3 regions of the Labrenzia sp. ATLA3 genome follow, and region 2 is predicted to be linked to each of the others. Evidence: predicted binding sites of a transcription regulator. Region 2 holds the regulator's gene; each other region holds the start of a gene.
What was found. Region 2 encodes PhoB, which activates phosphate uptake and scavenging genes when phosphate is short. Its sites were predicted from a motif close to TGTCATNNANCTGTCAT; they were not measured.
Positions count from the first base shown of each region.

Region 1 (10,685 bases), on a different contig from region 2:
CGCCCTTGTCGATGCTGCCTTCGTCGAGCGCGACCAGGATGGCGGTCAGTGGCTGCGTGAGTTGAACTTCAGGATGCTGGTCACGAAATGCGGCTTCGATATCCGGACCGCATTCCACCATGGAGCGGACTTCACCTTTCATCGGGCGTCCTCCCGAGCGCTTCCAGAAGAGGGGCATGGCTGGCCTCGTCAAAGGCGACCAGCGTGACGCAATCGATCTCCGGCAGGTCTTCCAGAACCCGCGTGAGCGTTGCGACCGCAACCGAGGCGGCCTTGTCGGCCGGATAGCCGTAAATGCCGGTGGAGATCGCCGGAAAGGCAATTGTCCTGCAGCCATTTTCGGCCGCAAGGCGCAGGCTGGTTTCGTAGCAGGACGCCAAGAGGTCCGCCTCGCCGGACGCGCCGCCTTTCCAGACCGGGCCGACCGTGTGAATGACATGGCGGGCCGGCAGGCGGTAGCCTTTGGTGATCTTGGCACTGCCGGTCTTGCAGCCGTTGAGTGTCCTGCATTCAGCCAGGAGCTCGGGACCTGCCGTGCGGTGGATTGCGCCGTCGACACCGCCACCACCGAGCAGCGACGTGTTGGCCGCATTGACGATGGCATCCACGGCAAGCCGGGTGATGTCGCCGACGTGTGTCTTGATCCTGCTCATGGCTTCAGCTCCGGCTGAAGATCCTCGACAACCTTGAAGCGCTCGCAGACGAGCTGCATTTCCGGATCAAAACCGCCGTTGCGTTCAAAGAACATCTGATGATCCCGCCGCCAGCCGGCCAGGTCGTCGTTTTCGCCTTCTGCCAGGGCGAAGTCCTCTCCGACATCGCAGAACCGCTGGACAGTTACTGCCACCGTCTCGATCACCAGTGCGGGGGTGCCGTCCCAGTTGACAGCAATATCCCGGCGTCCTACGACGGGCAGGACCTCGTCGCCATCTTCAAAACTGTACAAGTCGCCGCATGTGGCGGTCTTCTTGCCGGCGCGCACCAGGGCGATGAGCTGGGCGCACAGGTCCGCGCTGTCGCCAAACTTGAAGGTTTCCGCACCGGGGTATTTTGCTTTCAACGCGTCGATGGACATCGGATCACATCCTGAAGAGACCGAAGCGCGTGTCTTCGATCGGGGCGTTCAAGGCTGCCGACAGGGAGAGGCCGAGGATATCCCGGGTCTTGCGCGGGTCGACGATGCCATCGTCCCAGAGGCCAACTTCACGTTGATTGCTCAAGTCAACAAGATTTGACATTAGTGATCCTCTGTGACTGGTAGGTAATAATCAGTTTGGGCATGAATCCCGATTTCCCTAAAGAGGGCGCGCCCGAGCAGTGTAAAAAGATAGTTCATGTAGCCAAAATCGTGACGATTGAAGTTTAGAACTTTTTGGGATAACTCAGAGTTGGATGATGCTATTTTTTCCGATCCTCTTTGAATTATTTCTAACAAATCAGTGTTGTTGTGAATTAATCCATTTCTAATATTGTTTATCCCTTCGGCTTCTAATCTGGATATTTGGAGTATGTTCTGTAACTGGTTTGCCGACATCGTTTTTGAGCCGTCAAACCATTCAAGGAAGTGATAGGCTGCAAGAATTTGAACTTGATAAGAGCCAGAGAGCGTGCGTGCTTGTAGAAAGCTGCTGAGAGCGTTTCTCATGCCGGATTCTTTTTCTTTGTTTAGATTTCTCATGTATTTGTATGTTTTGTTGAAGGTCTCTATAAGATTATTTCGAACAATTTCCATTTCTCTGTACGGATATCCGCAATAAAAAATTGGTCTTGACGCGCGGTCGAAGCCAAAATTATTTATTATCATCCTTATTTTGTTGTTCGAAAGGTGAGAAAATTTTCTTAATGGGCTTCCAATAGCGACACTCAGTGCAAATTTTGCGCGTGTACAGTTATCTGGTAATTTCCCGATAAGTGATATGTTGTCTTTTGTGCCATTAATAAATAAATCTTCTGAAACTTGGAATTTGCCATAAGTTGCTATTCCGGGAAAAAATAATATTTCTTTTCCAGGGCATTTTATATCGAATTCAATTTCACTATTTACGACTAGATTTAATAACTCAAAGCTTGCGTCTATTGCTAGAATAGTAAGAATTTCAGTTGATGATGATTTCCATCCTCTGTGATTTATATTTGAAGCGAAGGCAATAGGTATGCTGTTCGCGCTTAATTCGCCGAGTGGCGTAATTAATTTTACGTTTGTAAGGCGAAAGTCAGCTTCATGCTTAAGTTCAGTAACTGAGTTTTCATTTCGGACTTGTACTTCAAAAACCTGCTTTTCTAAATTTAGATAGCAAGCGCAGCCACGCAAACTCTTGTCCCCGATGTGTAGTGTACAGGTTCCTGAGAGGAACTTATCAGTGAGTGGCATGTCGAATCTCATCACATCCTGAAGAGACCGAAGCGCGTGTCTTCGATCGTGGCGTTCAGTGCTGCCGACAGGGAAAGGCCCAGAATGTCGCGGGTCTTCCTCGGGTCGACAATGCCATCGTCCCAGAGCCGGGCGGTCGCGTAAAGCGGGTGGCCCTGTTCTTCGAACTGGTCGATGATCGGTTGTTTGAAAGCTTTTTCCTCGTCCTCCGACCAGCTGCCGCCCTTGCGTTCGATACCGTCGCGGCGGACGGTGGCCAAAACGCCGGCCGCCTGTTCGCCGCCCATGACGGAGATGCGGGAGTTGGGCCAGGTCCACAGGAACCGCGGCGAATAGGCCCTGCCGCACATGCCGTAGTTGCCGGCGCCGAAGGAGCCGCCCACCAGCATGGTGATCTTCGGAACGGAGGTGGTGGCAACCGCCGTCACCAGCTTGGCGCCGTCCTTGGCAATGCCGCCGCTTTCATATTTGCGGCCGACCATGAAGCCGGTGATGTTCTGCAGGAACACCAGCGGCACCTTGCGCTGGGAACAGAGCTCAACGAAATGAGCCCCCTTCACCGCACTTTCGGAAAACAGCACGCCGTTGTTGGCAATGATGCCGACAGGCATGCCATGGATATGGGCGAAACCGCAGACCAGAGTGGTGCCGTAGCGGGCCTTGAACTCATCGAAGCGCGATCCGTCGACCGTGCGGGCGATCACCTCGCGGATGTCGTAGGGCGTTTTCAGATCGGCCGGAACGACACCGAGGATTTCTTCCGGATCGTAGAGCGGGTCTTCCGGGGTCTGCAGGGCGACGGACGGTGTCTTGGTGCGGTTGAGGCTGGCGATGGCGCGGCGGGCAAGCGCCAGCGCGTGGGCATCGTCGCGGGCAAGATGATCGGCAACGCCGGACAGGCGCGTGTGGACATCGCCGCCGCCGAGATCTTCCGCCGTGACTTCCTCGCCGGTGGCGGCCTTCACCAGCGGCGGGCCGGCCAGGAAGATGGTGCCCTGGTTCTTGACGATAATGGTTTCGTCCGACATGGCCGGCACATAGGCGCCGCCTGCGGTGCAGGAACCCATGACGACCGCGATCTGCGCGATGCCCCTGGCTGACATGTTGGCCTGGTTGAAGAAGATACGGCCGAAATGGTCTCGGTCCGGGAAGACCTCGTCCTGATTGGGCAGGTTGGCGCCGCCGCTGTCGACCAGATAGATGCAGGGCAGATTGTTTTCCGAGGCAATTTCCTGGGCGCGCAGGTGCTTTTTCACCGACATCGGATAATAGGTGCCACCTTTGACGGTGGCGTCATTGGCAAGGATCATCACCTCGCGGCCTTCAACCCGGCCGATGCCGGCGATCATGCCGGCGGCGGGCGCTGCGCCGTCATACATGTCGTTGGCGGCCAGCATGCCGACTTCCAGAAAAGGCGAGCCCGGATCGAGCAGACGGGAGACGCGTTCGCGGGGCAGGATCTTGCCGCGGGACACGTGGCGCTGGCGGGCGGTTTCACCGCCGCCGTCCAATGCCGTTCTGGCGGCTGCCTTGACGGTGTCCATGGCGGCCTCGTGGGCGGCACGGTTGGCTGCAAACTGTTCGCTTCTCGGCGATAGGCTCGATTTCAGGATGCTCATGTCACCCGGTCTCCCTTGGAACAACCCTCTGGGCGGTTGATCTCGTTCTCTTGTTGGCTCCCCATGCGTCCGGTTGGACGCCTGAGGGGCCGGTATGTCTCATTCTTCCGGCGCGACGGACTTGCGCGCCAGGTCGAGGTAGATCTCTTCGATATCCTGTCTGGAGAGGCGCCCACCTTCGCGGTACCAGCTTGGAATGGCGGTCAGCATGGCGATGATCGCCCGGGTCGTGACCCTGGGTTCGTGCAGGCTGTAGCGGCCCTGCTGCGAGCCTTTTTCGAGAATGTGCGTCAGGATGCCTTCGTAGCGGCGGCGCTCTGTCTCGACGGCGTCGAAATTGTCAGGCTCGAGATTGCGAAGCTCCATGTAGGAAATGAAAACCTCGTCAGCCCTCTCCAGGTGATAGCGGATGTGAAACCGCACGAAACGCTCCAGCGGGTCCATATCGACGGGGAAGGGGGCTTCGTCCCAGGCGGCCAGAAGCTCGCCCATATGGGCCAGCATCAGGTCCTTCAGGATGTCCTGCTTTGTCGGGAAATGATTGTAGAGCGCGCCTGGCTGAACACCGACATCGGCGGCAATCTCGCGCATCGACACTGCGGCATAGCCGTTGGCGGCAAAGCGTTTCAGGGCGGCCTTGCGCACACGCGCGGCAGTCTCCTGGCCCTTGGCGCCCGTTCTGGAGCGGCTTTGCGGTTTTGCAGCAGCGCTTGCCATTTCAATCCTCCCTGACCGCAAAAGTAAATGAACGTTTGTTCATTTTCAAGGGCAATTTGAGTGCGAAGGCGTTGCTGCTACAAAGAATGGCAGAGGAATACGTACGACTGTCAAAAAACTTTCATGGATAACCTGTTCACAGTCCTTGGGCATTCTGCATCCGGTTGAACGCACCGCCGATCTGGGTCGTGCCTAGGGGATGTATTTCAAAGGAACCGATTGATGACCGACGAAAGCGCAAAAACCTGGGTTGAAGCGGAATGGGCAGACAGCCTGGACGAAGAGCTGGAGATGGAGATCGACGATTTTCTCATCGCCAGGGATCTCGCCTTCATCTCGGACAAGAAACACAAGTCGTCAATTGACCGGAACACCTATTTTCACGAGTTGCTGCGCCTGCAGGCCGAACTGGTGAAGCTGCAGGATTGGGTTCAGCACACCGGTGAGAAGATCGTGATCATCTTCGAGGGCCGTGACGCGGCCGGCAAGGGCGGTGTCATCAAGCGGATCACCCAGCGGCTCAATCCGCGTGTCGCGCGCGTGGTTGCGCTGCCGGCGCCAACCGACCGTGAGAAAACCCAGTGGTATTTCCAGCGCTATGTGCCGCATCTGCCGGCTGCGGGGGAAATGGTGCTGTTCGACCGCTCCTGGTACAACCGCTCCGGCGTTGAGCGGGTGATGGGGTTTGCCGATGAAAACCAGGTCGAGCAGTTTTTCAACGACGTTTCCGAATTCGAGCGCATGATCGTGCGCTCCGGCGTGCGGCTGATCAAATACTGGTTCTCGATTACCGACGAGGAGCAGCAGCTCCGCTTCCTGATGCGGATCCACGACCCGCTGAAGCAATGGAAACTGTCGCCGATGGATCTGGAATCCCGGGTGCGCTGGGAAGACTATACCAAGGCCAAGGAAGAGACCTTCGAGCGGACAAATATTCCCGAAGCCCCGTGGTTCATCGTGGAAGGCAACGACAAGAAACAAGCCCGCCTCAACTGCATCAGCCACCTTCTGTCGATGATCCCATACGAAGAAGTGCCGCACGATCCGATCGAATTGCCGGAGCGTGTCTATAACTCCGACTACGAGCGCAAGGTGCTGCCGGAGCACCTCTACGTGCCGGAGAAATTCTGAGGCGGGCAGCTGCGCCCTTCATGGGTGCGATTGCTGCCTTCGGGTAGATCTCTCCAGAGACCACAGGTGTCACCCCGGGCGAGCAACGCGAAACCCGGGGCCCACTTGCTTGCGGAGCGTTGAGGCTGGAGCAGGTGTCGACCGGACTTTCGCATGTTTCAGCAGGTGGTTCTGCGAGTAGGCCCCGGATCTGCGCTACGCTTGTCCGGGGTGACGCAGAAATGGGGCCTGGTCTGCTTCCTGAATGCTGCGCTGACAACGAGAACAGGCCTCTATCCTGCCTTTCCGCCCTTGCGGAGTTAAATCGTTTTATGTCATCTGGGGTGCGTACCTCAAAAAAGTGGGAAGGATGCCGGCATGACGGAAAAGACTATCAAATGGGGGATCGTTTCAACCGCGAAAATCGGTCTCGAAAAGGTCATTCCGGGCATTCAGCAATCGGCGACGGGTATTGCCCATGCAATCGCCTCGCGCGATCTCGGCCGGGCGCAGGAAGCTGCCAGGGAACTTGGCATCGAAAAGGCTTACGGGTCCTATGAGGAACTGCTCGCAGATCCGGAGATCGATGCGATCTACAATCCGTTGCCCAACCACATGCATGTGCCCGTGACGATCCAGGCGGTGAATGCCGGCAAACATGTGCTGTGCGAGAAGCCGGTGGCACTCAATGCCGAGGAAGCAGCGCAGCTTCTGAAACTGCCAAAAGACAAGCTGGTGGCCGAAAACTTCATGGTGCGGGCTCATCCGCAGTGGATCAAGGCGCGCGAGATCGTTCGGTCCGGCGACCTGGGTGAACTGAAAGCGATCCACACCTTCTTCAGCTATTACAACGACGATCCGGGCAACATCCGCAACAAGGCCGACATCGGCGGCGGCGCGCTGCTCGACATCGGCTGCTACACCATGCTGGCCGGGCGTTACTTCTTCGATGCCGAACCGCAGCGGGTGGTGTCGCTGATCGACCGGGATCCGGAGTTCGGTACGGACCGGATGACCAGTGCTCTGCTCGACTTCGGCAACAACCGGCATCTCAACTTCACTGTTTCGACCCAGCTCACGCCTTATCAGCGCATTCAACTGGTCGGCACGAAGAAGCGTCTGGAAATCGTCATCCCGTTCAACGCACCCCAAGGCGAGGCAGTGCAGATCCGGCTTGATGACGGCTCCCTGCTCGGCGATGCCTCGATGCAGTCGGATATCATCGCGCCGTGCGACCAGTATGGCGAACTGGTGGATGTGTTCGGCCGGGCGATTACCGGCGAAGCGCCGCTGCCCTATCGCGCGGAAGACGCGGTTCAGAACATGAAGATCCTCGACGCAATCTTCGCATCGGCGGAAAAAGACGGCTGGGTCAGCATCGACTGATCCAAATGCACGTTTGATCTTCTTAATGTGCCGTCCCGGCCTTGAGCCGGGACTTGTTTTTGAGCGGGCCGAGGTAGGAGTTGGGGCGTTGGGCAACGTCGGCAAAGGTCCCCAGCGTTCAAACCTCCACAAAAGTGAACCCGTTGCCGCGTGTCTCCAGATATCCGAACCGCTCCGTCGACAGGTGGGTTGCCGCAAAGGGGATCCTGTCTGCTGACAGTCGGTCGAACAACGTCTTTCGTGTCTCAACGGCCAAGGCAGGATCGCTGTCGAGCGCATAGCGAACCTCCGGGTTGGCAAATTGCAGCGCATCGGACACGACGACATCTGCCAGCAGGATCATTTCCCTGGAGCCGGCGGAAAGATGCACGGCCTGATGACCCGGTGTGTGACCCGGCGCTGAAAGCAGGGTGATGCCGTTGCCGAGATCGGCATCACCGCGATGAAGGCGCAGCTGATTGCCGACCGGCTTCGCCAGTGCCTGAATGAGGCCAACCATCGGTCTTTTGTCTTCCGGCGCAGTGGTCAGCAGGGCTTCGTCGGTCCAGAAGTCCCACTCTGTCGCCTGAACATGGATGACCGCATTCGGAAAGAGGCTGCTGCCGTTTACGGACAGGCCGCCAATATGGTCGGCATGCATGTGAGTAATGACGATGTCGGTCACCGCTGCGCGCTCTGCGGCCCTTTCCGGTGCCTGCCAGGTGAGGGCCCCACTTGCCGGAAAACGCTCCTTCAGACAATCACCCGATCCGGCATCAATCAGGATCTTGCGCGTGCCCGTCTCGATCAGCCAGGTGTTGGCTCCAAAGCGTGTGCTGGGGCTGACAGCCTGCTGTTCGGCCTGCGTTACGTTGGAAAAATAGGCGGCGGGAATGTCGAGATAACCGTCCGACAGGGCCGTGAGGGCCAGGTCGCCAAGCGCAAGGCGGGTGCCGGATTTTTCGAGAGTGCCGGGCATTGGGGTCTCCATGTCTGTTTGCCGGACGGAAACCTAGCTTCGGGTGCCTTCGGGAACGATTGGCGCAAATGACAAAGAATGTGCTAAATTGGCCAAATGGGTCAGTCGCTTGCCATCGCCATTCTCGCTTATCCGGGATCTCTCAAATCCGCCGTCTATGGGCTGCAGGACGTTCTTGGTCATGCCGCGGGCATTAGCGGTGCTGAGGTGAGGCTGGATGTTCTGGCAGATTTCTCCGTGGTGGTGGAAGGCTACGATGCGGTGATCCTGCCGCCTTCGGCCGGACGGGTTCGCCTGGAAGACGTTCCGGCGCTGCCCACGTTTTTGCAGCATCTGCACGGCAACGGGTCCGTCGTGTGTTCTGCCTGCACCGGGCTGACATTCGTTGCGGCCGCGGGGCTGGGGGCAGGGCGCAAGGTGACGACCCATTGGGGGCTGGAGCAGCGCCTTTCAGCAGCCTATCCGGACCTGAGGCTCGATACGGACAGGTTGCTGATCGAATATTCGGACCTGATCACGGCCGGCGGCCTGATGGCCTGGGTCGATCTTGCGCTGGCCCTGATCGAGCGCTTTCTGGGGTACCCTGTGGCCGTTGCCACGGCGCGGCATTTCATTGTCGACTTCCGCCGCCGCGATCAGCGCCGTTTCCGGCGCTTCCTGCCCGATCTTCGGCATGGCGATGCGGCCATCCTGAAGGTGCAGCATTTTCTGGAAGCTCGGTCCGGCGAGGATGTGTCGGTGGCCGATATGGTTCGGGAAAGCGGGCTGCCGGGGCGGACTTTTCAAAGGCGCTTCAAGGCGGCAACGGGTCTTGCCCCGAAACACTATCTGCAGGAATTGCGCATCGAGCGGGCCAGGGATCTCCTGATTGAAACGGATTGGGCAGTCTCGGAGATCTGCTTTGCTGTTGGCTACAACGATCCGCCGTCCTTCGTCCGCCTGTTCTCCCGCCTTTCCGGCCTGACGCCGGGGGCGTTCCGGGACCAGTACAGGCGGGAGGATCTCAAGCTTGCCGATTGAGGAGCGTCCTATCGGGCAACCATGGTCTCAAGTGTTCAGTAGGCGCTCGCTTTCGCTTGCCAGAGCAGAAAGCTCCTCAAAAGCGCCGGGACCGGCTGCGAGGACCGGGCCGCCTTCCAGAATGGCATCGCCTTCAACGGGGAAGGGGCGGTAGCTGCCACCGGCTTCGGCAACCAGGCAATAGCCGGCAAGGCAATCCCAGGCATGCATGGAAGGCTCGTAGAACCCTGCCAGCCTGCCGGCGGCCACCAGGGCCAGCATCTGGGCGCCCGAACCGGTGCGGATGTAATTGCCGCCGCGCGCCATCAGACCCGTGATGAGCGCGCCGATCATTTCCGGCGGTACGGCATTGTTGGCGCCAATGCCGGTCAAGCTGTTCTGCAGTGTCTTCGATGCGTCAAGGCGGAGCGGTTCGCCGTTCAGTGTTGCGCCGCCGCCCCTGACGGCCGCGAAGCTTTCATCGCCGCAGGGCACACGGATAACACCCATGACCAGGTCCGTGCCGTGCAGCAGCGCGATGGAGACGCACCAGCTCGGCAGGCCGTGGACGAAGGCGGAGGTGCCGTCGATGGGATCGACCACCCAGGTGAACCCGCTGCTGCCTTGTTCGACCCCATGTTCCTCCCCCAGAATCCCGTCTTCTGGAAAGGACGTATGCAGCCTGTCGCGAATGAGCGTTTCCACAGTCTTGTCGGCAATCGAGACAACGTCCTGCAGCCCGCCTTTGATCTCGATGGTCAGATCCTTGCGCCGGTGGAAATACTCCAGTGCCAGGGAACCGGCTTCTTCTGCAATGTCCCGCGCTGCGGCGAACCTTGCCGTCAGCGCGTCAGTCGATGAGCTCATGTCTTCAGTAACCATTGTCACGTCAGGCCTCGATCAGGGCGAGGCCCCGGTTGCGGAAGCCGAGCGAGACGGCGGTGCGGGGCGCGAAGGATCGTTCGACCGAGTGATCGATGACGAAGAAATTTCCGACCGGGGTCTCGATCTCGTATTCGACGTGATCGCCGAGATAGGCAGCCGTCAGGATTTCACCGCCGAGACCTGCCGCTCCCTCCGGATTGAGCATCACGGAGCCGGGCCGCACGGCCAGTTTGGCCTGGCCGCTGGTGGCTTGCCGTGCGCGCAGGCGGTGCTGCAGGCCGCCGACATCGATCAGGGCGTCGTCGCCCTCCCGGCCGACGATCTCGCAGGAAACGACATTCGCTTCGCCCATGAAATCGGCAATGAATTCGGATACGGGTTCTTCGTAGAGTTCGCGCGGGGCGCCTTCCTGGGCAATCTTGCCATCTTTCATGACCACGATCCTGTCGGACACGGCAAGCGCTTCGTCCTGGTCGTGGGTGACATAAACGGCGGTGAAGCCGAGGCGCTGCTGAAGCTCGCGGATTTCCGTGCGCACGCGTCGGCGCAGGCGGGCATCGAGGTTGGACAAGGGTTCATCCAGCAGCAGCACCTGCGGGTTCAGCACCAGCGCACGGGCAACCGCGACACGCTGCTGCTG
Region 1 covers NZ_JBXUKV010000003.1:80,063-90,747, reverse strand. Annotated here, with positions in the region: gene AC2A6O_RS08305 (hypothetical protein) at 1-142, opposite strand, end outside; gene AC2A6O_RS08300 (O-acetyl-ADP-ribose deacetylase) at 132-653, opposite strand; gene AC2A6O_RS08295 (ASCH domain-containing protein) at 650-1,075, opposite strand; gene AC2A6O_RS08290 (hypothetical protein) at 1,080-1,238, opposite strand; gene AC2A6O_RS08285 (hypothetical protein) at 1,238-2,371, opposite strand; gene AC2A6O_RS08280 (carboxyl transferase domain-containing protein) at 2,383-3,990, opposite strand; gene AC2A6O_RS08275 (TetR/AcrR family transcriptional regulator) at 4,090-4,707, opposite strand; gene ppk2 (polyphosphate kinase 2) at 4,930-5,838, shown strand; gene AC2A6O_RS08265 (Gfo/Idh/MocA family protein) at 6,196-7,203, shown strand; gene AC2A6O_RS08260 (MBL fold metallo-hydrolase) at 7,322-8,161, opposite strand; gene AC2A6O_RS08255 (GlxA family transcriptional regulator) at 8,258-9,181, shown strand; gene AC2A6O_RS08250 (inositol monophosphatase family protein) at 9,209-10,027, opposite strand; gene AC2A6O_RS08245 (ABC transporter ATP-binding protein) at 10,050-10,685, opposite strand, start outside.
Region 1: ppk2 (polyphosphate kinase 2) is a predicted target of PhoB. The motif match lies at 4,816-4,832, and genes of this name have one in related genera.

Region 2 (10,685 bases):
GGCTGGTCAGGACAATCGCTTCCGCCAGCAGGCGCGAGACCGGCTCCGGATAGGCATGGCGGTCCAGAATTTTTTCCAGGACAGGACCAAGCGCGACCGCACGGCCGCGCACATCGAGCCCTTCCACGGCAAAGGGCCGGACAGCGTCCAGCCCTGCAGGCGTAATGCCCAGTTCATCAAGATTAAGTGCCACTTGGCTTGCCTTATGCTGCGCCGAAGCACCAGGCCAGAATGCCCTTTTGGGCATGGAGCCGGTTTTCGGCTTCGTCAAACACAACGGAGTTGGGACCGTCCATGACGTCCGAGGTAACTTCCTCACCCCGGTGAGCCGGCAGGCAATGCATGAACAGGGCGTCCTGGTTTGCCTCAGCCATCAGGCGCTTGTTGACCTGATAGGCGCTGAGAAGATTGTGACGCGATTCCGCGTCGTCATCCCCCATGGACACCCAGCAGTCGGTCACGACACAGTCGGTCCCCTTGACCGCCTCATATGGGTCCGTTGTGACCTGAATGGAACCACCCTTGGCGCGGGCGGTCTCGATCAGGTCCATCGGCGGCGCCAACTCGCCCGGCGTCGCGATGCGCAATTCGAAATCAAAGCGCGGTGCGGCGTGAATCCAGGAAGCCAGCACGTTGTTGCTGTCTCCGGTCCAGGCAACACTCTTGCCCTTGATCGAACCGCGATGCTCTTCGAAGGTCAACAGGTCGGCCATGATCTGGCAAGGATGCGAGATCTTTGTCAGGCCATTGATCACCGGCACTGTCGCATTTTCCGCGAGTTCACGCAGTTCGTTGTGATCGAGGATACGGATCATGATCGCGTCGACGAAACGGGACAGCACCCGTGCCGTATCGGCAATGGTCTCACCGCGACCGAGCTGCATTTCCGTGCCGGTCAGCATCAGCGTCTCGCCGCCAAGCTCGCGCATGCCGACATCGAAGGAAATGCGCGTGCGGGTCGACGGCTGTTCGAAGATCATGGCAAGCACCTTGCCAGCCAGCGGCCCCTGGCCGCGATTCACGCCGTTTCGGCTCGACTTGATCTTCCGGCTGATGTCCAGGATGGCGCGCAGTTCGTCGCCTTCGAAATCCGTCAGATCCAGAAAGTTCCGGTAGGTTCCATTTGCGGTCATCAGGCCGCTCCTTCCGCCAATTTCGCTTCCACGGCGACGGCAGCCTGCTCCAGGCGCTCGACAGCAATGGAAATTTCATCTTCGCTCATGGTCAGTGGCGGCATGATGCGCACCACATTGTCGCCGGCAGGCACTGCCAGGAGACCCGCTTCACGGGCCGCCAGCACATAATCAGCCACCGGCACCACGCATTTCAGGCCGAGTATCAGGCCAGTACCACGCACTTCCGCCAGCACGTCCGGATGTCCATCCACCAGCCCGGCCAGCTTCTGCTTGAAGCTGAGCCCTTTCTGGCGAACACCTTCCAGAAAGCCTTCATCCAGGACGACGTCCAGGACGGCGTTGCCCACCGCCATGGCCAGCGGATTGCCGCCAAAGGTGGTGCCGTGGGTTCCTGGCGAAAGGGCTGCAGCCGCTTCCTCGGTTGCCAGGCATGCGCCCATCGGGAACCCGCCGCCGATCCCCTTGGCAATCGCCATCAGGTCCGGCTCAACCCCCGCCCACTGATGAGCGAACAGCTTGCCGGTCCGTCCGACGCCAGTCTGGATTTCGTCGAAGATCAGCAGAATGCCGTTATCGTCGCAGATCTTGCGCAGCGCGCGCAGGAAGTCGGCGGGAATCTCGCGGATACCGCCCTCACCCTGTATCGGCTCGATGGCAATCGCCGCCGTCTGCGGACCGATAGCGGCTTTCAAAGCGTCCAGATCGCCGGCGGGCACCTGATCGAAACCGGGCGCCTTCGGACCGAAGCCTTCAAGATACTTCGCCTGGCCGCCCGCTGCGATGGTCGCGATGGTCCGGCCGTGGAAGGCGCCTTCGAAGGTGATGATGTGAAACCGCTCGGGGTCGCCATTGTCATAATGATAGCGGCGCGCGCATTTGATGGCGGCTTCCATCGCCTCGGCGCCCGAATTCACGAAGAGCACCTTGTCGGCAAAGGTTTCCGCACACAAACGCTGCGCCAGCCGCTCACCGTCGGGCATCTGGTGCAGGTTGGACGTATGCCACAGCTTGGCGGCCTGATCCTGCAATGCCTTGACCAGATGCGGATGAGCATGACCGAGTGCGTTGACCGCGATGCCGGAACCGCAATCGAGGAATCGTCGGCCGTCAGTCGTTACCAGCCAGACACCTTCCCCATGATCGAAAGCCAGTTTCGATCTTGCGTAATTTCCGAATAGTGCAGTCGCGGACATAACCTCGTTTGTCTCCTTTAAACGCCCTTTCTGTCCCAGCGTCACCCAGACGCCAGGCCGACATCTGAAACAGTTGCCGAAGGGTCAAAACGCAACATGCCGCCCCGATGAGGCGGCACGTAGCGGCTTTCTTATACACTGCCCGTACCCTGCGCTGTCAATGGAAATGGCGCACAGGACATTTCACCCGTCCGGGAAGGCGGATTTCATAAAATTCTCAATGACCTCGCCATAATTGGGGAAAAGTCGTTTCATCCCCAACTGGTTTGGGTTCGGCGGTTGCCTGACAAATTAACGTTATTGTAACCTCTGAACAATCAAACACGAGATCTCGTGAGGCAAATCACCAAGAGGCACTAGATATGCCATCATTAAGCGTGCTCACGCATGCTTAACACGGGGTTAATGGCCGCAGGACGGTCAAACTAAAGGGTGCGGCGATGAGTTGGACAAACGAACGGGTTGAGCTTCTCAAAAAGCTTTGGGGCGACGGCTTGAGCGCAAGCCAGATTGCAGGCGAACTGGGTGGCGTCACACGGAATGCTGTCATCGGCAAGGTCCATCGCCTTGGTTTGTCCGGCCGTGCCAAGTCCACGTCTTCAAGCGCCAAGCCGCGCCGGCCGCGTACGGCAGCCCCCCCAGCGGGCGCCGCGCCAAAGAAACCAACCCCCACTCAGCCGCAGTCCATCGGCGCAACAGCACTTAAAGCAGACATGGCGCCTGCACCGGTGGCGGAAGCCAAGCCGCGCGTCGAACCGATTGCCGACCTGGTGCCGATCTCCAAGCGTGCGACCATCCTGACGCTGACAGAGCGGACCTGCAAATGGCCGATCGGCGATCCGGCGACCGACGACTTCTACTTCTGCGGCCGCCATTCCGATGCCGGGGTCCCCTACTGCGCCCATCACTGCAAGATCGCCTATCAGCCGGTCGCCGACCGCCGCCGCGACCGCAAGACGATGGCTCAGGCAGGCTGATAGCCTCCAGATAAATCCAGCTCGTAAAAACCCGCCGTTTCGGCGGGTTTTTTGTTTGAGTTTTCCCACGGCCAGGTGCTGCTTCCTGTGTGCCGCGTCTCACGAAGGCCCTGTGCATCCGTTGACCCGAGTGCCTTCGCTTCGAAAATGCCCCTTCATGGGAACAGAAGGTGACGACATCCTCCAGCTATTGACCATAGCCTGATCGAATGCCTGGCAGCGAAGACGCAGATAACTCTCACAGTCACATAGCCCCTGAAATGCAAAAAGCCCGCTTGTGGGCGGGCTTTCATTGCGTATTCCGCACTCTGCCCTCAGACAGCTGCAGAGGTGAACTGGTCGTTGAAGGCGTAGCCAGAACCGCGCACCGTGCGGATAGGGTCCTTTGCCTTGCCCTTGTTCAGCGCCTTGCGCAATCGGCCGACATGGACGTCGACCGTGCGTTCGTCCACATAGACATCATGGCCCCAGACGCCGTCGAGAAGCTGCTCGCGGGAGAAGACCCGGCCAGGCGAAGTCATCAGGAATTCCAGGAGACGAAACTCCGTCGGCCCCAAATGAATTTCCTTGGCATTGCGGCGGACACGGTGTGTTTCGCGATCCAGTTCGATATCGCCGGACCGCAGCATGGAAGATACCACTTCCGGGCTTGCCCGCCGCAGGATGGCGCGCACGCGGGCCATCAGCTCCGGCACGGAGAAAGGCTTGACCACATAGTCGTCGGCACCGGTCGACAGGCCGCGGATGCGCTCTGCTTCCTCGCCGCGCGCCGTCAGCATGATGACCGGCAGACGCTCGGTGTCCTCGCGCGCTCTCAGGCGGCGGCACAGTTCAATTCCGGACAGGCCCGGCAGCATCCAGTCAAGCAGCAACAGGTCTGGCAGGCTTTCCCGCAGGCGGATTTCCGCCTCGTCGCCCCGGACACAGGACTCGACCGAATATCCTTCTGCTTCCAAATTGTATCTCAAAAGAAGGCTGAGCGGTTCTTCGTCTTCAACGATGAGCACCTTCGGCATACATCTCGCTCCAATTACAGCAACCGGCGCCAGAGCGCCGGCCGTTCAGATCCTTTGCAAATGCGACAGAAGCCGGCGCTCAGACCGCGCCCGTTTCATCGACCTTTGCCCGGTCTTCCGGCAGACGTTCGCCAGTGACCATGTAGTAGACGTTCTCGGCGATGTTGGTCGCGTGGTCGCCGATGCGCTCGATGTTCTTGGCGCAGAACAGCAGGTGGACGCATTGGGTGATGACGCGCGGATCTTCCATCATGTAGGTCAAAAGCTCGCGGAAGATGGATGTGTAGATCGCATCAACCTCTGCATCGGCTTCCTGCACCCTGCGGGCAGCTTCCGGATCCTTCCGGGTATAGGCATCCAGCACCTGCTTGAGCTGAGACAGAGCAAGCTCGGTCATGTGCTCGACGCCGATCGCAAGCTTCTTGGACTGCAAGCCGCTGTCGATGGCGATCACCCGCTTGGCAACGTTCTTTGCAAGATCGCCGACACGTTCCAGGTCGTTGGCAATGCGGGTGGCAGCGGTGATTTCGCGCAGGTCCTGCCCCATCGGCTGACGACGAACGATCAGCTCGATCAGCTTCACTTCAAGTTCGTTGTAAAGGTTGTCCAGACGGACATCGCCTTTGATCGTCGCCTTGGCAAGCTCCAGGTCCTGCGACACCAGCGCAGAGACCGCATCGGCAAAGGCCTTCTCGGCAATACCGCCCATTTCGGCGACCTTGCCGGCCATGGCCGTCAGTTCGTCATCGTAAGCCGTGACTGTATGTTCAGACATCGTGTGTCCCCTTCAGAAACCTAAAAAATGCTTAGCCGAAGCGGCCCGTAATATAGTCCTGCGTACGCTTGTCCTTCGGATTGGTAAAGATGTCCTGCGTCAGACCTTCCTCAACCAAAATACCCAGATGGAAAAACGCGGTACGCTGAGACACACGGGCAGCCTGCTGCATCGAGTGGGTCACGATCACGATGGTGAAGTTTTCGCGCAGCTCGTCGATCAGCTCTTCCACCTTCGCGGTCGCGATGGGGTCAAGCGCCGAGCACGGTTCATCCATCAGGATCACTTCCGGGCTCACGGCAATCGCACGGGCGATGCACAGACGCTGCTGCTGACCGCCCGACATACCGGTACCCGGCTCGTCCAGACGGTTTTTGACTTCTTCCCAAAGCCCGGCCTTCTGCAGGCTGGAGGCCACGATTTCATCCAGCTCGGACTTGCTGCGAGCCAGGCCGTGGATCCGAGGGCCGTAGGCGATGTTGTCATAGATCGACTTCGGAAACGGGTTCGGCTTCTGGAACACCATGCCGACCTTTGCGCGCAGCTGCACCGGATCGACCTTGGGGTCGTAGATATTCTCGCCGTCGATCTTGATCGAGCCTTCGACGCGGCAGATGTCGATGGTGTCGTTCATCCGGTTGAGCGTGCGCAGGAAGGTCGACTTGCCACATCCGGAGGGGCCGATGAAGGCCGTCACGGACCGCGGCTGGATTTCGATGTCAACGTCTTTGATGGCGTGCGTATCGCCATAATAGACCTGCACCTTTTTCGCGGAAATTTTGCTTTCGGTCATGGTTTTCGCCTGTTCAAAATTCGGCATCTCGTTCATCGGAGCAATCCTTACCAGCGGCGCTCAAACCTGCGGCGCAGGATGATAGCGATAATGTTCATGGTCATGAGGAACACCAGCAGAACAATGATCCCGCCCCATGCGCGCTCATAGAATGCCGGATCGGCGCGTTTCGCCCATTCGTAAATCTGGGCCGGCATGGCCGAGTTCGGCGAGAAGAAACCGGCCGCCACACCATCGGGGAAGTTGGAGGCGATGAAGCCGACCATCCCGATCAGCAGCAGCGGAGCGGTTTCACCAAGGGCCTGCGCCAGACCGATGATCGTCCCAGTCAGAATGCCCGGCATGGCCAGCGGCAGCACATGGTGGAAGATCGACTGCATCTTGGATGCCCCGATCCCGAGCGCCGCATCGCGGATGCTTGGCGGAACCGCCTTCAGCGAGGCGCGGGTGGAGATGATGATCGTCGGCAGCGTCATCAGCGACAGCACCAGACCACCGACCAGCGGTGCGGACTGAGGCAGGTGCATGAACTGGATGAACACCGCCAGGCCGAGGATCCCGAATACGATGGACGGTACCGCGGCCAGGTTGGAGATATTCACCTCGATGAGATCGGTAAACTTGTTCTGCGGCGCGAACTCTTCCAGATAGATGGACGCGGCGACACCAATCGGCAGTGACAGGAACAGCACCACCAGCATCATGAACAGAGAGCCGATCATGGAGGCCCCGATGCCGGCCTGTTCCGGGCGGCTGTCGGACGCATCGGTTCCGGTGATGAAGGCCCAGTTGAAACGCTTCTCCAGAAGGCCGGCAGACTGCATCTGGTCTGCCAGATCCAGGTGCGCAGCGTCCAGGTTCTTGTCTTCGGCAAGGTCTTCCCGCTTGACGCGGCCCTTCAGGTAGCCGTCAACGCGGGACGAGGCGATCAAATCGAAAGTGACGGTCGAGCCGATCTTGTCCGGATTGGCGAGCACATAATCGCGGACCGTTGCTGCGGCACCTGAGGAGAACAGCTTCTCCATGTCCTTGGCCGACATATCGGTGGTGATCTTGTCACCGGCGAGTTCCCTGGCGAAGGCGTCGACGATGATGGCCCGGTATTTGGACGTCTTGACCACCGACTTTTCCGCGGCGGCAATCTGCTCCTGGTTGAGCGGCACATCCACCTTGATGAAGGTCTGGCTGAAGGCGCCGAGACCGTTGGAGAGGATCGCCCACAAGAGCGCGATAAGGAAGAACAGGCCAATGCCGATGGCAATGATGCCATAGAGCTTGAAGCGGGCTTCGGCGGCGTTGCGCTTCCTGGTCAGCGGATCGAGTTCGAGGATCGAGGTGATCCTGTTCGGGGCCGGAGCACTGGTCTTGCCCGACGGAGGCGTAAGGGTCGTGTCGGTCATTAGTCGTACTGCTCCCGATATTTGCGCACGATGTAGAGCGCGAAGATGTTGAGCCCCAGGGTCACGACAAACAGGGTCATACCGAGCGCGAAGGCGACCAGCGCTTCCGGGGAGGCAAAGTCGTTGTCGCCGGTGAGCTGGCTGACAATCTTCGCGGTCACGGTGGTCATCGCTTCGAGAGGGTTCATGCTGAGGCGGGCAGCGGCCCCGGCCCCCAGTACCACGATCATGGTTTCGCCGATGGCGCGAGAAGCCGCCAGCAGGACGGCACCGACGATACCCGGCAGGGCCGCCGGCAGAATGACCTGCTTCACCGTTTCGGAATGGGTGGCGCCAAGGCCGAGGGAGCCGTCGCGCATGGCCTGCGGCACGGCGTTGATGATGTCGTCGGAGAGGGAGCTGACGAAGGGGATCAGCATGATGCCCATGACCGCGCCTGCGGTGAATACCGAGGAAGCGCCTGACATCCAGCTAACGCCGAGCGCACCGCCGGAGCCGAACAGGTTCATCAGAAGCGGGCCGACCGTCAGCAGCGCAAAGAGACCGTACACGATGGTCGGAATACCGGCCAGGATCTCGAGCAACGGCTTTGCAACGGCACGCACGTGCGGCGTTGCATATTCGGACAGGTAAATTGCGGCGAACAGGCCGATCGGCACGGCAACAGCGAGCGCTATCAGGGAAATATACATGGTCGCCCAGATCAGCGGCACGATACCCAGCTCCGATCCGCCGCCGAAGCTCGGTGACCAGGTCAGGCCAAAGAAGAAATCCGCGGCCGGATAAAGCCGGAAGAACTCCACCGTGTTGAAGATCAGCGACAGCACGATGCCAACGGTCGTCAGGATAGCAATGGAAGCGGCTGCGATGAGGATGTAGCGGACAACCGTTTCCACCACATTGCGGGCGCGGAAATCCTTGTTGGTACGCAGGACAGCGACGGCGAAACCGATCAGACCGGCCGCCAGAACGACGATGGACCGCAGCAGCAGGCCGGTGCTGGAGATGCTGCGGTAGGTCTGTGCCGCCCGCAGCGTTTCGGCGGTTACCTCAGAACCGAGTGCGACACCGATCTCGCCGAGACGGCTGCGCACGTCGGTCAGCTCGATACGTATGGATGACGCCGTGTCAGCCGACATAGCGCCTTGGGACACTGCAAGGTCGAGCCCCTCGGCAACACGAACGACGTCGCTCATGACAAGGTCGAGCGAGCTTGCGGCAATGGTCTCTTCGGAAATCTTGGAGGATACCTGACTGTCCAGAACGATCGGCTGGATGATCAGCCAGGCAATAAGCAGCAGGAGGGCCGGCACAAGTATGGAAACGACGACATTCCAGCCGTAGTAGCCAGGCAGGGAATGAAGCTCTCGCGAATCCCCTCCGGCAGAACTTAACGCTTTTCCGCGGCCGACTATGTATCCGGCGGCAGCCAGAACCAGCAGCGCAATAAGAATATAGGGAAGTGACATAGGGCGACCCAACCGGCAAAGAAGAAAGAAAGGGCGGCCGAAGCCGCCCTTTCGGAAAGATGTGCTTAGTTGCCCATCGTTTCTTCGGCTTCAACGGAAGCCTGCGTAGCGGCAAGCTCCGGATCGGAAACCAGGCCATACTGGGCCAGCGGGCCATCCGGGCCAGCGATTTCGTCAGAAACGAAGAACTGAGCGTATTCTTTCAGGCCCGGGATCACGCCGATGTGTGCCTTCTTGACGTAGAAGAACAGCGGACGGGAAACCGGATACTCACCCGATGCGATGGTTTCGGTGGAAGGAGCAATACCGTCCATCGTTGCCACTTTGAGCTTGTCGGTATTGTTTTCGTAAAAAGCCAGACCGAAAACGCCAACGCCGTTCGGGTTGGAGTCGATGCGGGCCAGGGTCTCGGTGTAGTCGCCGTCGATATCCACAGACTTGCCATCGGTGCGAACTGCGATGCAGGCGTCTTCAGCGTCGTCTTCGGACATGCCGCTGTCGATCATGGCCTTCAGAGCGCCGGATTCTTCACAACCGACAGCCAGAACTTTTTCTTCGAACACTTCACGGGTGCCGTGCTTGGTGCCCGGGATGAAAGCAGCGATTTCTGCGTCCGGCAGGGATGCGTCAACTTCGGACCACTTGGTGTACGGGTTGTCGACGATCTGGCCGTCCTTCAGGACTTTTGGCGCCAGAGCGTTGAACCACTGAACCTGAGTGAATTCGTTGAATGCCGGGCCGTTTTTCTGGGAAGCGAAAACGATGCCGTCGTAGCCGATGCGGACTTCGATGATGTCCTTCACGCCAGCTTCGGCACAAGCCTTGATTTCCTTCTCGCGGATCTTGCGGGAAGCGTTTGCAATGTCGATGGTGTTCTCGCCAACGCCGGTGCAGAACTTCTTCAGACCAGCAGAGGAGCCGCCGGATTCAACGACCGGGGTCGGGAAGTCGGTGTTTTCGCCAAATGCTTCAGCAACGATGGAAGCATACGGAAGAACCGTGGAGGAACCGGCAATCTGCACCTGGTCGCGAGCCTGAGCCGAACCAGCGAATGCAGTGGAAGCAACGGCAAGAGCAGTTGCGCTAACGAGGGTCGTAAATTTCACTTGACCACTCCCTTTGAATGTCAAGGTTTCTAGATGATCACCGCGCTTGGATCTGCACGAGCGATGCGGGGAACCTAGGCTCCACGGATGAGAGTTCTATGACAGTTCTTTTTCAGTTTTGTGACAATTTAAGTCGTTGAAATTTATAAACAAAACCCTCTGATTGACGGTTTTGTGTCGCAAACAGTCATAAAAAGAGGTGCCGGAGCGCACAAGGTGCGCCCCCTATCGACCCCGGCAAAGTTGCCAATGAACCTTTTTAGCCAGCTGCACCGCTCGCAAGGCCAACCAGGTATTCTCTGGGGGACCTGACGCGGCGACTGGAAGGGGAGTGTGCGGCCTGTGTTGGCCAGACCATGGATGCAATGCCGGTAGTGCCAGCACCTCGGCAGCTTCCTGCCTGTGTTATTCGGCGGACAAGGGGAATCAGTCCCCTGGTCGCGAGATATCCGTCATCACTCCGGGCATCGTCTCTGGTGAAAGCAGACATGTTCCTTCCGGGCGTAGAAAAAGTGGGCGTGATCCGGAACTTCAGGTCTTCCTGCCGGCGGGGCGCCTGGCCAGTCACAAAAGGCTGTTCCGATCTTGCCGGGCAATCTGCTGGAGGCTTCCCGCCTCAGGAAATCGCGACTTGCCTGTGCGGTCTCACGCAGAGATTTTCTCTGGCAGACCTGCCGCGTTCTCGGTGGCGGGCAAACTGACCGTGAAGGTCGCCCCCTGCCCCTGCTCGCTTTCCACGTCCAGTCGGGCGCGGTGGCGCGTCAGGATGTGCTTCACAATCGCAAGGCCAAGTCCGGTGCCTTTCATCGCACGGCTCGAT
Region 2 covers NZ_JBXUKV010000006.1:182,151-192,835, reverse strand. Annotated here, with positions in the region: gene AC2A6O_RS17590 (Hsp33 family molecular chaperone) at 1-193, opposite strand, end outside; gene argF (ornithine carbamoyltransferase) at 204-1,133, opposite strand; gene AC2A6O_RS17580 (aspartate aminotransferase family protein) at 1,133-2,329, opposite strand; gene AC2A6O_RS17575 (GcrA family cell cycle regulator) at 2,770-3,306, shown strand; gene phoB (phosphate regulon transcriptional regulator PhoB) at 3,621-4,322, opposite strand; gene phoU (phosphate signaling complex protein PhoU) at 4,402-5,097, opposite strand; gene pstB (phosphate ABC transporter ATP-binding protein PstB) at 5,129-5,926, opposite strand; gene pstA (phosphate ABC transporter permease PstA) at 5,938-7,290, opposite strand; gene pstC (phosphate ABC transporter permease subunit PstC) at 7,290-8,759, opposite strand; gene AC2A6O_RS17545 (substrate-binding domain-containing protein) at 8,825-9,865, opposite strand; gene AC2A6O_RS17540 (ATP-binding protein) at 10,511-10,685, opposite strand, start outside.

Region 3 (10,685 bases), on a different contig from region 2:
AGGTGGCCCCCAGAATGAGGGACGTCATGAACGACCGCGACACGGCAAAGGCCAGCGCCATCTGCGACGGATCGAGCCCCGCCTCCTGCGCAAGATCCACATAAGCGTCGAATGCCTCGATGGAGCGCGGATCCTCGTAACGCTGCAACCGGTTGAACAACGTCTTGCGGGCGCCTGCCGGCAGAGCGCCATTGCGGTATTTGCCCGTCAGATATCCCTGCGCCAGCGCGGAATAACCCAGCAACCCGACATTTTCCCGCTGAGCAATTTCCGCCAGGCCGGTTTCAAAGGTCCGGTTGACGAGCGAATAGGCGTTCTGGATGGAGACGACCCGCGGCACGTCATACATTTCGGACGCTGCCACATAGCGCATCGTGCCCCAGGCACTTTCATTCGACACGCCCACATGCCGGATCTTCCCGGCCTTGACCAGATCCCCCAGAATTTCCAGCGTCGACTGAATGCTGTTTTCGTCCGCTGCGGGTTCAACATCCGTCCAGCGCGTCGGATTGGAGCCGAAGCCGCCGACGTTCCGGTCCGGCCAGTGGATCTGATACAGATCGATATAGTCGGTTTGGAGGTTCTTCAGGCTGCGATCGACCGCAAATTCGATTTGCTCGCGGACCAGTTTCGCCTTGGCACCGTTTTCGCGGAACCAGTCCATGTCGGTCCGCCCGACCACCTTGGTCGCCATGACGATCTTGTCGCGCATGCCGGTCTTCTTGAACCAGGTGCCGATGATGCGTTCGGTTCGGCCCTGGGTCTCCTTTTTCGGCGGGATCGGATAAAGCTCGGCAGCATCGAAAAAGTTGATGCCCTTTTCGACCGCGCGATCCATCTGGGCGTGACCTTCGGCCTCGGAGTTCTGTTCCCCGAAGGTCATGGTCCCCAGGCAAAGAGCACTGACGTTTATATCGGTGCGGCCAAGACGGCGCTGTTCCATAAGACTATCCTTCAAATTGTGAAAAGGGGGCATTCCGGAAGCCGGGACGGCGTCCACCCCGTGTCCAGGGCAAAACCCCTAGGATTGGGCTTTGGCCAAAAGCTCTTCCACTTTCGGCATGATGTTTTCGACGATGATTTCCACCCCTTTTGAATTGGGATGCATACCGTCGGACAGGTTGAGATCGGGATTGAGGGCAACGCCCTCCAGGAAGAAGGGATAAAACAACGCATCGTGCGCCTTGGCAACATCGGAGTAGATCGGATCAAATGCGTCGGCATATTCCGGCCCAAGATTGCGCGGGGCCATCATGCCAGCGACAAGCACCGCAATGCCCCGGTCTGTCAGCCTGCGGACGATCTCGTCGATGTTCTTGCGCGTCAGCTCCGGCGAGATGCCGCGCAACGCGTCGTTTGCCCCCAGTTCCACGATAACGGCATTCGCGTCCGGCCCGACGGACCAGTCCAGCCGGGACAGCCCGCCGCTGGAGGTATCCCCCGAGACACCCGCATTGACAACCTCGACCGACTGCCCCCTGGCGTCGAGCGCTTTCTGGAGCTGATCGGCAAACCCCTCACCCGCGGAAAGCTGATATCCCGCGGACAGACTGTCCCCAAGAACCACCAGCTTCAGATCGGCCGACTGGGCCGCCATGGGGAGGAAGGACAGGATGATTATCGTCAGGCAGGCAATAAACCGGTTCACTTGAACACTCTTTTGGGACTGGAAGACGCTTTACAACAGGCCCATATGGTCGCAGAGCGTCCAATTGTCGAGGGCTTGTATCTGTCAGGAAGACGATCACACGCCCAATGTAAAGGCCAGAGAATGACAAATTCGCCCGCGATCGCCCTTAAAGACGTTCACCTGACCCTCGGCGAAGGCGCCGGTCAGGTGCATATCCTGAAGGGGATCGACCTTCAGATCGAGAAGGGGGCCTCCGTCGGTCTTGTGGGCCCATCGGGATCGGGAAAATCGACATTGCTGATGGTCATGGCGGGCCTCGAACGCGCTGATGAAGGATCGGTCAACGTGGCCGGATCGGAACTCGGCCCCTTGTCGGAAGACCAGCTTGCACGGTTCCGCGGCCGCAATGTCGGCATCATCTTCCAGTCGTTTCACCTCGTGCCCAACATGACAGCGCTGGAAAACGTGGCCGTTCCGCTGGAACTTGCCGGCGATGCCGCCGCCTTCGACAAGGCCAGGGCGGAACTGGACGCCGTTGGCCTCGCTCACCGCATGAACCACTATCCGGCGCAGCTGTCCGGCGGCGAACAGCAGCGTGTCGCTGTGGCGCGGGCCCTGGTTGTCGAACCCGAAATCCTGATTGCGGACGAACCGACCGGCAATCTCGATGAAAGCACGGGCGCGCAAATCGTCGACCTGATGTTCACAGCCCAGAAAAACCGGGGCACCACGCTGGTGCTGGTCACCCACGACCCGAGCCTTGCCGCCCGCTGCGACCGCATGATCCGCGTGCGCTCCGGTGAAATTGAAGAGGAAACGTCCGATAGCGCCCGCCGCGAGGTGTCTGCATGAGCGCGTTTGTCCCGGGGGGCATCCCGGCAAACCATCAAACGCTGCGCCTGGCAGCCCGGTTCGCTTTCCGGGAACTGCGCGGAGGCCTCAAGGGATTTTACATCTTCATCGCCTGTATCGCGCTTGGCGTCGCGGCCATTGCGGGCGTCACCTCTGTCTCCCGCGCCCTGACCGAAGGTATCTCCCGCGAAGGGCAGACCATCCTGGGCGGAGATCTCGATTTTTCGCTGATCCACCGCGAGGCCGACGCCGAACAGCTTGCCTATCTGAACAGCCTCGGCGACGTGTCCCGCGTTGCGACCATGCGGGCGATGGCCCGCCGCCCGGAGACCGGCGATCAGGCCCTCGTCGAGCTGAAAGCCATCGACACCCCCTACCCGCTTTACGGCACGTTTGAGCTTGCCTCCGGAGAACCGCTCGAAACAGCCCTGGCCCGCAAGGACGGAACCTGGGACGCCGTTGCCGATCCCTCCCTTCTGGCACGGCTCGGCGCAAACGTTGGCGATACGCTGTCGCTCGGGCGCGCCACCATCCGCATTACGGGCACCATTGCCAATGAACCCGACAAACTGTCCGGCGGCATGGAGTTTGGTCCGCGCCTTCTGATTTCCGACGCAGCCCTTCCCGAAACCGGATTGATCCAGCCCGGCAGCCTGGTGCGCTGGCATTACCGGGTGCGCATGGCCCCGGCGCCCAACCTGGAAGCAATGGAAGAGATCGTCGAAGAGGCCAAGGCCGCGCAGCCGGAGGCCGGTTGGCGTATCCGGTCGCGCGCCAATGCATCCCCCGGCCTGCAACGCAGCATCGACCGGTTCGCCCAGTTCCTGACGCTGGTCGGGCTGACCGCGCTGGTGGTCGGCGGCGTCGGTGTCGCCAATGCCATCCGCGCCTATCTGGAAACCAAGCGCGAGGTGATCGCCAGCCTCAAGTGCCTGGGGTCTACGGGCGGCTTCGTCTTCAAGATCTATCTGGTTCAGATGCTGGTGCTGGCCCTGCTCGGCATCGCGGTCGGCCTTCTGCTTGGGGCCTTGATCCCCTTTGCCGCTGCCGCCGCCCTTGCACCGGTGCTTCCGGTCAAGCTTGCAGCCAGCATTTATCCGGCAGAACTTGGCCTTGGGCTTATCTACGGTCTTCTGACCGCGCTCGCTTTCGCGATCTGGCCGCTGGGGCGAGCTCACGACGTGCCGCCAACAGCCCTCTTCCGCGATATTGTGACGGGCGGTGCCAAGCTGCCGCGCAAACGCTATCTGGTCGCCACGGGCGTTACCGTACTTGCCCTTGCCGCCATTGCCATTCTGCTGGCCCATGATCAGCGCATGGCGGGCATCTACATCGCGGCCTCCGCGGCGGCCTTCATGCTGCTGGTGCTGGTCGCCCGCGGGATCATGGCCGTTGCCAGGCGCTTGCCCAGCGTCCGCTCGACCGAGCTCAGACTGGCGATTGCAAATATTCATCGCCCCGGCGCGCTGACCCCGTCGGTTGTCCTGTCTCTCGGGCTGGGCCTGTCGCTTCTGGTCGCGCTTGCCCTCATCGACGGCAACCTGCGGCGCGAACTGACCGCGACGATTGCCGACAAGGCTCCGAGCTTTTTCTTCATCGACATCCAGAGCCATGAACGCGATGCCTTCGAGGCACTGCTGAAGACCGAGGCCCCGGCCGCCAACCTTCAGAGCGTTCCCATGCTGCGCGGCCGCATCGTCTCGCTGAACGGGATTGCTGCCGACAAGTTCGTGCCGGCTCAGGAAGGCTCCGGCTGGGTGCTGCGGGGCGACCGCGGCATAACCTATGACGCCAATCTGCCGAAGAACTCGAAACTGGAACAGGGGTCCTGGTGGCCGGAGGATTACTCCGGCATTCCTCTGGTGTCCTTCGACGCGGGGGCTGCCACCGATCTCGGTCTCAAGGTCGGAGACCGGATCACGGTCAACGTCCTTGGGCGGGAAATCACGGCGGAGATTGCCAACACGCGGACGGTGGAATGGCAGAGCCTTGCGATCAATTTCGTGATGGTGTTCTCGCCCAACACTTTTGCCGGCGCCCCGCACGCCCACCTGATGACACTCGGCTGGGACGACGACGTTCCGGAGGACACTGAACTAGCCCTCCTCAAGACCGTCTCCAATGCCTTTCCGACAGTAACGGCCATCCGGGTGAAGGACGCGATCTCGCAAGTCAACGATCTTGTGGCGCAGCTCGCCTGGGCCATCCGGGGCGCAAGCTCGATCACGCTGATCGCAAGTGTTCTGGTTCTGGCAGGGGCCCTCGCGGCCGGTCACCGCAGTCGAATCTACGATGCCGTCATTCTGAAAACCATCGGAGCGACACGGGCTCGACTGATTTTCGCATACGCGCTCGAATACGCCATCCTGGGGCTTACAACAGCGGTTTTCGCCCTGCTGGCAGGCGCTGTTGCCGCCTGGTACGTAATCACGCGGATCATGGACGGGTCCTTCGTGATGATGCCGGTCACGGCAGCGGGGGCCGCATTGATCGCACTGGTGTTGACGGTTGGCTTCGGTCTCATCGGCACCTGGCGCGTCCTGGGTGAAAAACCTGCGCCTGTCCTCAGGAACCTGTAGCGCCTGCCGTTGCTGACCGGCCTCGCAAACGGCAGGGAAATGCCTCCGGCAGGCTATTTCCAGGGCGCTGGCAGCCTTGGCAAAGCAAGACCGAACACATTCTTTCCAGAGGCCGATCTATTGTGATCCGGCCTCGGCAGGCTTTGGCAATCGTCGCTTTGGAGAAAGTCTCGAAATACACTCCCGCCGCGTCAAACATCAGCCCCGGACAACTTGCATACTGAATTGATCTTGGCTATCCGGTTTAGCTCCGGGCAGTTTGTTAAAAGGGGCCATTCCATGTTCAAGTTATTCCCGAAATTTCGTTTGAAGACCATCGCGAGGGCCGCCGCCCTTTCCGCAGTTGCCGTTATGGCATTCGCTCCGGCCGCTTCGGCCGAAAGTCCGTTTCACACCGGCGTCTGGCAGTTGAACACGCCGGAAGGCCCGCGCGGACTTGTCGTCAGTGACTGGCTCGTTTTCGAAAACGGCCTGCCAAAGCGCTGGCTCTACCGCAGGGCTGGCACAAACGACGCCAACCAGTTCGATTTTTTCACCCGTTCCATGAATGATTCCGGCTACACGCCGGTTGGCATCCGGGTGTACCGCACCGGCGACAACGCGATGAAATACACCCTTGCGCCCAAGGGCAAGGAACCGATCGAGGTTTCCGCCGTTCGTCTGTCCATTCCGAATTTCGAGAATTCCTGCCTGTCCGTCGAGAAGAAAGGCAAACGCTTCTTCGGCAACTGGGTCGGCACCGAAGGCTCCAAACTCAAGAAGCTGAACGTCTCGAAAAACCGGTTGACCATTGATGGCCAACCCCGCAAGGTTTCGATTGAGGAAGTTCGTGTCGGCCGCATGGGCATTACCGAAGACGGCAAGCCGATCGCCTTCCTCACCGATGCTGGTGGCGACTATGCGGTTCTGCAATGGTTCAAGCCGGGCGTGAGCGTTGAGCAGATGCGCAATCCGGACAAAGAAATCCTGGACTTCGCGTCGGAGGAAATCGTTCGTAATCCGGCCGGCACCTGCGACAGGCAGATCCAGTCCCGCCTGAAAGCCATGAAATAAACTGGCTGAATCTCAGTTTGTTCTTAAGGATAGACTGAATTAAACGGCCCCGAGCGCGAAGATTACAAATTTTTTCAGAGAATCCGACTTGTGCTCGGGTCGGTCTTTTCCCATATGTTGAGGGAGTTGTGTTGCATGCGCGATTGCATGCTCACGTCTATCTAGAAAGGGATTCATACGACCATGTCGACCTATGACCGTCAATCTCAAGGCGCGTATACCGTCGCCGGCGCACGCGCCGAGGCCGGCATCGATCAGGGCCTGCGCTCTTATATGCTGGGCGTCTATAACTACATGACGATCGGCCTTGCGCTGACCGGCTTGTTTGCGCTGGCCACCGTCATGCTCGCCACCACCACCGATCCGAACGCTGCCGTCGCCAGCCTCGGCAACGGTCGCATGCTTACCCAGCTTGGCGTTGCCATCTACGGCAGCCCGCTGAAGTGGGTTGTCATGCTTGCACCGCTCGGAATGGTGTTCTGGCTGTCCTTCCGCATTCAGTCCATGAGCGCCAGCTCTGCGCGCGCCCTCTTCCTGGTCTATGCGGGCGTGATGGGTATTTCCCTGTCTTCGATCTTCCTGGTCTACACACCGGGCTCGATCGCTCAGGTCTTCTTCATCACCGCCGGCACCTTCGGCGCGCTGAGCCTGTTCGGCTACACCACGAAGAAAGACCTGTCCGGCTGGGGCTCGTTCCTGTTCATCGGCCTGATCGGTATCGTGATCGCGTCGCTGGTCAACATCTTCATGGCATCTTCTGCTCTGCAGTTCGCGATCTCCGTAATCGGCGTCCTGGTGTTCGCTGGCCTGACCGCCTACGACACCCAGCAGATCAAGGAAATGTACTACGAAGGCGACAGCGGTGAAGTCGCAACGAAGAAGTCCGTCATGGGCGCTCTTCGCCTCTACCTCGACTTCATCAACCTGTTCATCATGTTGCTGCAGCTTTTCGGCAACCGCGACTAAGCGCAGCCTCTTGAACAAACGGAAAAGCCCGGCACAGCCGGGCTTTTTTGTGTCCAATCGACAGCTTCCATATCGTCATGACGCTGTCTCTTCTCCACTGAGGGGAAGCCTTCAAACGGCACCGTCCATGGTCAGCAGAACGCAAGGAAGCTGGTAAGGCTTTCAAGCCACCTTGGGCCACGTCTCAGGCGTCGACCACCCGAAGATGCTTCTTCTTTTCCAGAACCTTGAGCACCTGTGCCAGGTCGTGCCCGCGCTTCAGGATCAAGCCCCCGGTTGCCACGACCGAGTAAGCGCCCTGGCGCCGGGCCATCTTCGGATCCTTTTCGATCCGGTAGAGCGGCATCTCCGATGACCTGCGAAACACGGAGAAGACGGCTCGGTCCTTGAGAAGATCGATGGCATAGTCCCGCCACTCGCCATCGGCGACCATGCGCCCGTAGAGCCTCAGAATGACATCGAGTTCGCGCCTGTTGAAGGCAACAACGGGTTTGGAAGGGGGAGCCGGGTGATGTTGTGGCGACGGGCCTGCACCCGCACCACGCTGAAACGCGCTGTCGTCGGCCTCACTCATTCCGCCTCCATTCCGCTCGCGGTTCCGCAGCAGACAGGCACTGGCCATGAGAATCGTCGAGGCAATGCCTGTCACCCGGTTGTCATGATGCGTTGTCTTTGGCCAGTCTGGCAAGCCCGCAACGTCATAATCACCGACCCCGGTCCGCGACCAGCGTAATTTTGCCAATAAACTTCGCAGCGAGAAGTGTAAAAACGAACGTTACGGCAGTTTGCCAAGAAAGAATGCCTAAATTTCCTTGATTTTGCCGCATTCCAGCCCTTGGCCAGCCATTTTAACCACCCATATTAGGATCATACCCTGATGGGTATGGCCTGTAGAAGCCGCGGAATGCATTAGCCCCCCAGCCCCCCGGGGTTTTTACTGGCCAACCAGATTTAATGAGTCAAACATCAGGGCAACTGAAGGGCCGGCTCTACGCCGGCCCTTTTCATATCTTGGCCCGCTCACCCTTCTGCTTGCGGCTTACTTCAGAAAATCCCTAAGAAACGACAGGAACCGTGCATCGGTTCCATAAGCGACATTGACCCGCATCGCCGGCTTCTGCCGCGTCTCCCGATTTGGATAGAAGACCGATCCCGGCGCTATGAAGATGCTTTGCTGACTGGCCGCAGCGCACAGGTCCCGCTCGTTCACATCGTCGGGAAACTCCACCCAGAGATAGAACCCCGGTATGGAACACTCCCGGACGGACAGGCCGATGGCTTCCAGAGTTCCAAAGGACGCCTTGTAGGCCTCTTCCACCCGGCTCTTGAGACGGCGCAGATGCCTCAGATAATGGCCGGCCTGGATCAGGTTGAACACGAACCGCTCCACATGATCGGAAGAATTCACCAGCGTCAGCATCTTGATATCGGCAAGCTGGCGAATGATGTCCGGATTGCCCGCGACATAACCGCACCTGAGACTGGCAGACAGGGTCTTGGAAAACGTGCCGAGGTAAAGCACCCGCTCCAACTGGTCCAGGGCTGCCAACCGTGGCAGCGTGGCCGGAAGAATGTCGGCAAGCGCATCGTTCTCCACCAGAAGAAACCCCCAGCGCTCGGCAAGCTGCATCAAACCGAACGACCGCGACGGCGACAGCGATCCACCGGTCGGATTGTGCCCATGGGACTGGGTCACGAACATTTTCGGCCGGTGAAGAGCCAGTTTCGCCGTCAGATCTTCCAGGTCCGGGCCGTCCCGGTCGCGGCGGATACCGACAATCTTCACCTTGGCGAAGGTCAGTTTCGAAAACAGCGGATAGTAACCCGGCTCATCAACGAACACCGTATCGCCAGGCTCGGTCAGATGCCGGATGATCAGATCCAGTCCGTGGTTGACGCCATGCGTCAGCAACAGCCCCTGCGGATCGGCCGGGATCGACCGTTCAAGCAGTTGCATCCGCAGCCGGTCCCGTAACGGGCCATATCCCCACGAGCTGCCATAGCCGAATTCGATCGCATCGGGAAACGGCGTTTTGGCATTGGCAAAATGCCGGCGCAATTCCGCGCCTTCCATCCAGGATGCTGGCGGGCGCCCATCTCCCGGACGCACTTCGTAATGCTGTTCCAACTGCTCCCGCAGCAGAGACATGCCGTCGACCGCAGCCGTGACATGTGGGGCGGGTGGGGTTTTGGTTGCAGGTCCGACCTGTGACATGTAGTACCCGGAACCAGCCCGTGCTTCCAGAAGCCCCCGGGCGACCAGCCGGTCGTAAGCTTCCGCCATCGTGTTCTTGGAAACACCGTTCTCACGCGCGGCCTGACGGACGGAGGGCAGCCGCTCGAAGGTCTTATAGGCCCCAGCCTCAAGCAAAAGCGCCACTTTTTCGACGATCTGGTCGACACGAGACAGTTTCCGACCGCTCACTGCCACCTTTATTGTCCCCCTGATTTTTCTGGGACAGTACTGCCTATAAATCCGACAACTGTCCCTTGATTGTCCCAATCTTTTTTATGACAGTTTGCCCCACTATGCCAGCAAATGGCAATTTCCTTGGGAGGGAAAAATGACCAAAGTAAGTAGACGCAGCCTTCTTGCAGGTGCAGCCGTAGGCGGCACCGCTCTTGCAGCTCCGATTGCCGCCAAGGCGCAGGAAGCGGTCGAGTGGCGCATGCAAGCACTCTGGGACGCAGGCACCACTCCTTTCGAATTCGAGAAGAAATTTGTCGATCGCGTCAGCGAACTGACTGACGGCAAGTTCAAGATCACTCTGTATTCCGCCGGACAGCTTGTGCCAGCCAACCAGGCATTCGATGCCGTTCGCGCCGGCGCCTTTCAGCTGATGAAGACCTTTGACGGCTATGAAGCCGGCAAGATCCCGGCTTTCGCCTTCACCTCCACCATTCCGTTCGGCTTTCCCGAATCCGACCAGTATGAAGCCTGGTTCTACGAAAAGGGCGGGCTGGAGCTTGCCCGCGAAGCCTATGCACGGGCCGGCCTGTTCTACATTGCTCCGACCGTCTATGGCGAAGAGCCAATCCACTCGACCGTGAAAATGGAAACCATTGCCGACATGGCCGGCAAGAAGGGCCGCTTCGTCGGGCTCGCTTCCGCAGTCATGGCCGACCAGGGTGTCTCGGTAACGCCGTTGCCGACAGCGGAAGTCTATTCGGCACTCGAAAAAGGGCTGATCGATTTTGCGGACCGGGGCGATCTGACCGCCAACTACGAGGCCGGACTTGCTGAAGTGGCCAAGTTCATCATTCTGCCTGGCGTCCATCAGCCGACCACGGCAACCAGCTACGTCGCCAACCAGGCGGCCTATGATGCCCTGCCGGAGGAATACAAGGCGGCGCTTGCCGTTGCCGCGCGGGAAATCTCCGGCTCGTTGCGCCAGCACATCCTGGTGCAGAATGTCGACGTCCTGAATAAATACATCGAACAGGGTGTCGAGGTCATCCATCTCGACCCGGCCGATGTGGCCGCCAACCGGGCCAAGGCTGTCGAGTCCTGGAAAAAGGCTACCAAGGAAGATGATCTGGCAAGTCGCGTTCTCGCGAGCCAGATCGAGTTCATGAAAGCCCTCGGGCTGATCTGACCCTTCCTC
Region 3 covers NZ_JBXUKV010000003.1:281,719-292,403, forward strand. Annotated here, with positions in the region: gene AC2A6O_RS09255 (NADP(H)-dependent aldo-keto reductase) at 1-943, opposite strand, end outside; gene AC2A6O_RS09260 (arylesterase) at 1,022-1,597, opposite strand; gene AC2A6O_RS09265 (ABC transporter ATP-binding protein) at 1,772-2,482, shown strand; gene AC2A6O_RS09270 (ABC transporter permease) at 2,479-5,061, shown strand; gene AC2A6O_RS09275 (hypothetical protein) at 5,341-6,114, shown strand; gene AC2A6O_RS09280 (Bax inhibitor-1/YccA family protein) at 6,298-7,080, shown strand; gene AC2A6O_RS09285 (DUF2794 domain-containing protein) at 7,265-7,654, opposite strand; gene AC2A6O_RS09290 (aminotransferase-like domain-containing protein) at 8,120-9,511, opposite strand; gene dctP (TRAP transporter substrate-binding protein DctP) at 9,645-10,676, shown strand.
Region 3: AC2A6O_RS09285 (DUF2794 domain-containing protein) is a predicted target of PhoB. The motif match lies at 7,724-7,740, and genes of this name have one in related genera.